2 regions of the Arthrobacter sp. 05L417 genome follow, and region 1 is predicted to be linked to the other one. Evidence: riboswitches for the same ligand, from Rfam matches in the RefSeq annotation. Region 1 holds a riboswitch; the other holds the start of a gene.

Evidence for each region. Region 1 has a riboswitch for S-adenosylmethionine ahead of AC1DJW_RS02070 (aminotransferase class V-fold PLP-dependent enzyme). Riboswitches for the same ligand answer to the same signal wherever they lie in the genome.
Region 2: linked by a shared signal. The riboswitch ahead of AC1DJW_RS25165 (hypothetical protein) and the one ahead of AC1DJW_RS02070 (aminotransferase class V-fold PLP-dependent enzyme) in region 1 are both predicted to bind S-adenosylmethionine.

What each region holds. Positions count from the first base shown of each region.
Region 1 is NZ_JBFTOG010000002.1:31,461-35,713, reverse strand. Features, by position in the region: gene rsgA (ribosome small subunit-dependent GTPase A) at 1-929, shown strand, start outside; gene hisN (histidinol-phosphatase) at 989-1,801, shown strand; SAM riboswitch class IV at 1,962-2,074, shown strand; gene AC1DJW_RS02070 (aminotransferase class V-fold PLP-dependent enzyme) at 2,110-3,534, shown strand; gene AC1DJW_RS02065 (class I SAM-dependent methyltransferase) at 3,586-4,253, shown strand, end outside.
Region 2 is NZ_JBFTOG010000057.1:27,014-31,266, reverse strand. Features, by position in the region: gene AC1DJW_RS25175 (VIT1/CCC1 transporter family protein) at 1-454, opposite strand, end outside; gene AC1DJW_RS25170 (hypothetical protein) at 722-910, shown strand; gene AC1DJW_RS25165 (hypothetical protein) at 962-1,282, opposite strand; SAM riboswitch class IV at 1,297-1,416, opposite strand; gene AC1DJW_RS25160 (sodium:solute symporter family protein) at 1,502-3,034, opposite strand; gene AC1DJW_RS25155 (helix-turn-helix domain-containing protein) at 3,338-3,913, shown strand; gene AC1DJW_RS25150 (ammonium transporter) at 4,174-4,253, shown strand, end outside.

The DNA of each region.
Region 1 (4,253 bases):
TCGCGGCCCGCGCCCGGGAACTCAGGCGCTCCCCCGTGGTTCCCGGAGACTTCGTGGCCCTCGTCGGCGATGTATCCGGAGCCCCGGACACCCTCGCGCGCCTCGTGCGCGTCGAGGAGCGCAAGACGCTCCTGCGGCGAAGTGCCGATGACACGGATCCGATCGAACGGGCCGTCGTCGCCAACGCCGACCAGCTCGTGGTGGTGGTTGCGGCCGCCAACCCGGAGCCGCGGACAGGATTCATCGACCGCGCATTGGTGGCAGCGTACGACGCCGGAATCGAGCCGCTGCTGCTCGTCACCAAAGCGGATGTCAAGGATCCGACGGAACTGCTCGCCAACTATGTGAGCCTGGGTTTCCCGATCATCATCAGCCGCACGGCCGACGCGGGTGCCTCCGGCATCGACGCCCGTTCCGACGACGGTCTGTCCGCCCGCCTCGATGGTGACGCCGTCGGCCAGTTGCGGGACTACCTCGACGGCAAGGTCACCGTGCTCCTGGGCCATTCCGGCGTCGGGAAATCCACCATGGTGAACGCCCTGACCGGCGCCGAACGCGCCACGGGTGGAGTCAACGCAGTAACGGGCCGCGGACGCCACACCTCGTCCTCTGCCCTTGCGCTGAAGCTCAGCGACTCCCCGGGCGGAAGCTGGATCATCGATACGCCCGGCATCCGTTCCTTCGGCCTCGCCCACGTGAACCCTGACCGCATCCTGCATGCCTTCCCGGATCTGGAGCCCGGAACGGAAACGTGCGAGCGGGGCTGCAAGCACGATGCCTCCGCCGTTCGATGCGGACTGGATTCCTGGGTTGCCGATGGCCATGCCGGGGAGGCCGGCCCCGCCCGCCTCGCATCGCTGCGCAGGCTCCTTGGTGCCGACCCGCGCATGGAAGCCCAAGAGGCCAAGGAACTGGGTACGATCAACTAACTCAGCGCATGCCGGGCTACGTCCCCGGCTCACCGGCGAATAGACGGTAGTTTGGAACCATGACCCAACCCGATTCGAGCTACAACGACGACCTGCGGCTGGCCCATGTCCTCGCCGACTCCGTCGATTCCCTGACAATGGAGCGGTTCAAGGCGCTGGACCTTCAGGTGGAGACCAAACCCGACCTGAGCCCAGTCACCGATGCCGACAAAGCCGCCGAGGAAGCAATCCGCGGGCAGCTCTCCCGTTCCCGCCCCCGCGACGCCGTCCTCGGCGAAGAATTCGGCAGCACGGGCCACGGCTCAAGGCGTTGGATCATCGATCCCATCGACGGGACCAAGAATTTCGTGCGCGGCGTACCCGTCTGGGCAACGCTGATCGCCCTCGTGGACGAGGGCGAAGTAGTGGTGGGGCTCGTCAGCGCTCCGGCGCTCGGCAAGCGCTGGTGGGCGGCCAAGGGCTCAGGCGCCTACATGGGCCGATCACTGGCCGCAGCCACCCGGCTGAAAGTCTCCAACGTGTCGCGGCTTGAGGACGCCTCGCTTTCCTACTCCGAGCTTTCCGAGTGGAAGCAGCACGATAAGCTCGACAACTTCCTGGGCCTGGAGAACGATGTCTGGCGCAGCCGCGCGTACGGCGATTTCTGGTCCTACTGCCTCGTGGCCGAAGGCGCCGTGGACATCGCGGCCGAGCCGGAGCTCCAGGTCTACGACATGGCCGCCTTGGTACCGATCGTGACGGAGGCCGGCGGACGCTTCACGTCCCTGGACGGCACGGATGGCCCCTTCGGCGGAAACGCCGTTGCAAGCAACTCGATCCTGCACTCCGAGGTCCTCAAGAGGCTCAACCCCGAGCTCGACGACCTCCTCTAGTCACCCTCTTCACTGAATAAACGACGGCGGGCGCCCCTTTTTTGGGGGCGTCCGCTCCTTTTTCTTCGGCAGAAGGCACATTTTTCCGGCTGTGTAACAATCCGCTTAACAATCGAGGTCACATTGGAACGAGCCGCGCCGGTGTCCTAGTCTCTTTACAGGTCACGAGTGCCAGCGCGAAACCCCGGTTTGCTGGCCGGCAACCCTCCATCGCGGCGGGGTGCCCCGGGTGACGACCCGGCCGGTCCGGAACGGATGCGGCAAGCGCGGACCCCCTGTACGCAGGGGTCCCTCTTGAGTGAGGTCCCATGAGCACAGCCACATTTACTTCTCCTGTTCTCCCGCAGCACCACGAATCTGCGCATCAGCACGGCGAATCCCGGACTCCGGCGTCGCGCCCGCTCGCCGCGGTCACCGGCGCGGAGTTGCAGGCACCCCTGATCCAGGGCGGCCACATCCGCTACGCCAACCTTGACTACGGCGCCTCCGCGCCTGCCCTGACCGTGGTTTCCGCGTACCTCAACGAAATCCTGCCGTACTACGCGAGTGTCCACCGCGGCGCCGGCTATGCCTCCCAGATCAGCACCTCGGTCTACGAAAACGCCCGCAACATCGTCCGTGACTTCGTGGGCGGCAGGCCGGACGATTCCGTCATTTTCACGCGCAACACCACCGATTCCCTCAACCTCCTGGCCGGCTGCTTGCCGGTCGAAGACGGCAAGCACACCGCCGAAGTCCTTTACCTGGACATCGAGCACCACGCCAACCTGCTGCCGTGGCAAGGCGTCCCCCACCGAAGCATCGTTGCCGCGGGAACGTTGTCGGAGACCGTGGCCAATGTCCGCACTGCCCTCACCCACGGTGGCATCAGCCTCCTGGCAGTCACGGGCGCATCGAACGTGACCGGCGAGATCCTGCCCATCAAGGAACTCGCTGCCTTGGCCCACGAATTCGGGGCGCGGATTGTGGTGGACGCGGCGCAACTCGCCCCGCATCGCCGCATCGATATCGCCGCCGCGGATGTTGACTACCTGGTCTTCTCGGGGCACAAGCTTTATGCACCGTTCGGCGCCGGTGTCCTGGTGGGCCGTCCCGACTGGCTCGACGCCGGCACGCCCCACCTTGCAGGTGGCGGGGCTGTCCGCGAGGCGCGCCTGGATTCCGTCAGCTGGGCCACGGGACCGGCAAGGCACGAAGGTGGCTCACCGAACGTACTCGGCGCGGCCACCCTTGCCCGCGCCACCCAGGTCATCGCCAGCCTCGACCACGATGAATGGCACGCCCACGAGGCCGCCATCCGCTCGCACCTGGTCGAGGGCCTCAAGGAAATCGACGGCGTCACCGTGCACCAGATCTTCAGCGACACGGATCCCGAGGACACCATCGGCGTCGTGAACTTCTCGCTCCAGGGCTACGACGCCGGACTCGTTGCGGCCTATCTTGCCGCCGAACACGGCATTGGCCTGCGTGACGGACGCTTTTGCGCCCACCCTCTGCTCAAGCGCCTCGGCCTTCCCTCCGGTTCCCTGCGCGCCAGTTTCGGCGTGGGGTCGCGATTGGAAGACGCCACCCGGCTCATCGCGGGCATCCGGGCGCTCAAGAGCAATGGCCTCGGCTGGGACTACGTGGTGGATGCCGGCCGCTGGGTTCCGGCGAACGACCATCGCAGCTACCCGGAGTGGGCGCCCAACACTCCCGGGACCGCGGGCGCCGCACCCTGCAGCATCGACTGATTGCGGTAGATTCGTAGGGTATTTTTCCTGTCCTACGAAGGGAGTTCCCGCGTGTCCCCGCGACCCAAAGGCGCGTCAGCCGGCCCCAAGCTCTTCGAGGAACGGCGCCTTGAACTCGGTCAGAGTTTCCAGGACGGCGGGGAGCACTATGATCGCGTGCGGCCCGGCTACCCCGCGGATTCGGCCGACTGGCTGCTACCTGTAGGCGCGCGGGACGCGGCAGACATCGGCGCCGGCACCGGAAAGTTCACCGCTCTTCTCGTCGAGCGCGGGTTGGCGGTGTCCGCAGTGGACCCCTCCACGGACATGCTCATGCAGCTGCGCAAAACGTATCCGCATGTGATCGCCTTGGAGGGCACGGCCGAGGCAACTGGACTGGCGGACTCAGCATTCGACGTCGTCAGCGTTGCCCAGGCCTGGCACTGGTGCGATCCCCTCGCCGCCAGCACCGAGATCGCCCGGATCCTTCGACCGCAGGGCGTCATCGGCTTGATCTGGAACCAGCTGGACACTTCAGTGCCCTGGGTCCATCGCTTGTCCCGAATCATGCATGCCGGCGATGTCCACAAACCGGACTTCCGGCCTGTGGTGGGCCCGGAGTTCGCCGGCCTCGAAAGCCACCTGACGCGTTGGGAGGATCCCGTGACTCCGGCGGACATCCTCGAACTCGTGAAGTCGCGCAGCTACTACCTGAGGGCGAACGACGCCACCCGGGCCAA
Region 2 (4,253 bases), on a different contig from region 1:
CCAGGCCACGGACTACTTCTTCGTGGATCTGTTCATCAGCCGCCATGGCGCGGGTTGCTGCTGGATCCTTCGTATAAGGCGAACGGCCTTCAGCCCGTTGGGCGAGGGCCAGCACGAACACGGATCCGAAGTTCCGGGCCAGGAAGCCGAGCATTTGGCTCCGGACGGAGGCTGCCTTGGGCATGCCGGCATGTTCGCCGAGGAGCTTGAGCCAGTGCGCCTCATGGCGGCCCTCGGCATCTGCGAGAGCCAACAGGATTTCGCGTTCCTCGCCATCGCGGCGCTGCGCCAGTTGACGGTACACGGCGGCCTCGGCGCGCTCGTCCGCCAAGTACTGCCGCCAGCGCTTGATGTCCGACGACGACGGGGGAGTCTTGGGGGCTGCTTCGTCTTGCGATGGACTGCTTGAGTCCGACGGATTGTCTGAATACGAGGGTTTTGTGTGCGGGTGCACCGGGACTCCTGGGTCGCTGGGGCGGGCTTCATCGCCTCATTGCGGCTCCACTCTATCGCCAATTTCCGCGGTTTTTCGGCCGGTAATCCTCACTGGACATTTTAGGCGTGCCTCAAAAACCGGGAGGCTCGCGGGAGGCCTTGACCGCCGCAGGGGGCAGTGCTGGGATGGATGGACAGGGTCCACGAATTGGCGGGGTGGCGTTGGACCGGCTGCCTCACTTGCCTGTCCGATGGGCTCAGCGGCACGTCGAACGGAGGTTGCACCATGGACAGCACCGAGACCCACGCCCGCCACCCCGACCGTCCCACGGTCGAGGCCGATCCCGCCTACGACTACAGCGAAGACCTGGAGGTGGACGAGGACTGGGAGGAACAATCCGAGGTCCTCGACGACGACGAACGGGTGGTCCCGCTCGACGCCGAGGAACACCGCGAGGACGAAGAGTTCGAATAGCCTCTGCTCGCTGAACCGGCCTCGCTGAACCTGACTCGCTGAATCCGGGTCCTAGAACGCGCTCAGGATGAAGTGCCGCTGCACGCCCGCCCGGTGCCCGGTTGCCGCCACCGTGAGGGTGAGTTTCCGTGTCGCCGGGAACCAGCGGGCGGGCTGGACCGCTTTTGAAAGCGCTTCGGTGATGAGCCGTGGCTCATGATGCCAATAGCGTTCCAAGTTTCCGTCCACCACGAACGTGATGGAGCCTTGGGAGAGGTCGACGCCGGGAATCACCCGGACGAACTCGTCCACCCGTCGGGGGCGTGGCAACAAGAGGCTTCCGGTCTGGGTGGTGCGCTCAGCTGTGGCGGTAGCGCCGTTTTCGAAAGGCATGGCCTTCTCCTGTGGAGTTGCTCTTGCCCGTTCGGTTGTCTCTGGTCCGAGCCGGGCCGCTTCTTCATCCGAACCACCCGTGAACATGGGGTTGGCGTGTGGCAAGTCGGAGCTTGGCGCCACATCTCTTGAAGCTGTTCCTACTGTACATGCAGGCGCGGCGCCGCACCTCTCGAAGGAGAAGGTGCGGCGCCGCCGTCGTACTTAATTCTGTGAAGCTTAGTGGCTGGCCACCGGGTGGGCCTCCAGCGGGAGTTCCTCGGTGACCGCTCCTGCGACGCGGCGGTCCCAGGCTTCGCGGACCTCGGGTTCCGTGGGCGGCGTCAGCAAGGAGACCACAACGTAGATGACGAGCGAAGCGCCGAGGCCCCAGTAGATGGGATCGTTGGCGTAGACGCCGTCTTCGCTAGGGATGATTCCCGTGGCGTAAGCGATCAGCAAGGCCAAGGTCAAGACCGAGCCGACGGCCATGGACCATGCCGCTGCGATGCCCGTGCCGCGCTTCCAGACCAGGCCGCCCAGGATGGCAACCAGGAGGCCACCTACCAGGATGTCGTAGGCGATGGTTAGGGCCACCACGACGTCTTGCGCCGCCATGGAGATCAGCACGGCCACGATGCCCAGTCCAAGGACCCAGTAGCGGTTGGCCTTGACGTCGTGCTCGGGGTTCTCGGTGTCGTCGGTGTTGATCGTTTTGCCGAACCAGCTGGCCACGAACGGGACAACGTCGGCGCGGGCAACGGTGGCTGCGGCGATGAGGGCTCCGGATGCGGTGGACATCATGGCAGCGACTGCTGCGGCCATGACGAGGCCGCCGATGCCGATCGGCAGGATGTGGGTGGCAACCTCGGCGTAGACAACGTCCTTGCCAAGGGCCTTCACGTCGATGTTGGGCAAGGCCACGCGGGCGGCCAGGCCAATCAGGGCGCCGGCGACGCCGTACAGGACGCAGTAGATGCCGGCAGTGGCGCCGCCCCAACGGGCCACCTTGGGGGTCTTGGCGGTGAAGACGCGCTGCCAGATGTCCTGGCCGATGAGCAGGCCCAGGGTGTACACCACGAAGTAGGTGATGATGGTCTGCGCTCCGATGCCGTCCAACTGGAAGAAACTGGCGTCAACGCGGGCACGGATGCCGTCGAGGCCGCCTGCGGCGTTGAGGGCGAACGGCAGCATGAGGAAGAAGATGCCCACCGTCTTGATGATGAACTGCACCTGGTCGGCGAGGGTGATGGACCACATGCCGCCGATGGTGGAGTAGACCAGGACGATGGCGCCGCCGACGGCGATGGCAAGCCAGCGCTCCCAGCCGAAGAGGACAACGAAGATCGTGGCGTATGCACCCGTGGACGTGGCACACAGCATGAGGGTGTAGGCCAGCATGACGATGCCGGAGGTCTGCGTGGCGCGCTGGCCGTAACGCAGGCTCAGCATCTGGGACACCGTGTAGATTTTCAGCCGCTGGATGGTGCCGGCGAAAAGCAGGCTCAGGAGGAGCACGCCCGAACCGATGGCGACGACCAACCACATGCCGGAGACACCGAACTTGTAGCCGAGGCCGACGCCGCCAACCGTTGAAGCGCCGCCGAGGACGACGGCGGCCATGGTGCCGGTGTAGAGCATCGGACCAAGGCGGCGTCCTGCCACCAGGAAGTCGCTGTTGTTCTTGGTGCGCGACTTGCCCCACCAGCCGAAGGCCAGCATGGCGAGCAAATACACCACCACGATCGCAATATTGATGAACGAAGAGTCCACGGTTGGCTCCTGAAAGTGATGCGCAGAGTTCTTGGGGATTCCGACGCCGGTCCGCTGGGTTTCGCAGCGGGTTGCGGAAGGTCTCTGCGCTGGTGATTGGGGAGAGTAGTCTGTGATGTGTGCCTCACAAACAACACTTGTTGCCTATGAGGATACGTAGTGATGCGAGTAACAGTCAAGGCGTTGCTTTGCGCGGCGGGCGGATCGGCGCTCCTCTGGCTGTCCAAAGGGTCCGCCACTCGGGCGATCCGGCTACTATTGCTGCAATGACAGGGCCGCAGAAACGGCCTGAAAGGTTCGTGAATGAAGGCTCTCCCCGTTGAACCGAGCAACGTCCCCGTTGCCATCGGTTCCAGAATCCGCGCCGCCCGCCAATCGCAGCGGCTCACCATCGAGCAGGTTGCCGACGCCACCGGCCTGACCAAAGGGTTCCTGAGCCGCGTGGAGCGTGACCTGACATCGCCGTCGGTCGCTTCCCTTGTGACGCTTTGCCAGGTTCTTTCAGTGTCCATCGGCGATCTTTTCGCGGCACCGGAGACGCACCTGACCCGGCGCGATGATGGGCCGCGGATTTCTCTCGGCGGCCAGGGAATAGTGGAGCGTCTCCTGACTGCCCGGTCCGAACGGCGGTTGCAGATCCTGCAGGCCTCCATCGAGCCCCGCGGCCGCGGAGAAGCCGAGCTTTACGCCGTCGATTGCGACGTCGACGTCCTTCACGTCGTCAAGGGCCGCATCAAATTGATCCTCACCAACGAGGAGTACGAGCTCGAAGAGGGAGACACGCTGTCCTTCCCGGGCCGCGAACCCCATACCTGGGTCAATCCCACGGACGAGCCCGTTGAGGTGCTCTGGATCCTGGTGCCGGCAGCCAGCCGCTGACGCTGTGACGCGCCGTATTTGCGACACGCGGCGCGTAACCTGCCGGAAACATGACTGACTTCAGGATTTAACCCTGGGGCCAGCGGTGTTACGTCCCTGAAATGATCCGCGCCGAATGCTGAAACAGGGCGACTGTACCTTCGAGTCAAGGCAACTTGTCAAGGTCGGTATCCCGTGGGGTACCAGGACCTGTTCGTTTTAAAAATGGTCTCGCCGTGCGGGCGCCATGGAGCGCCGTATATGCAGGAAGGCTCCCGAAAATGACCCCAGTATTCTTCAGCGTAGGGCTGGATGTGAACCCCCAGACCCTTGATCCTGGCGCAACAGCCTGGATGCTTGC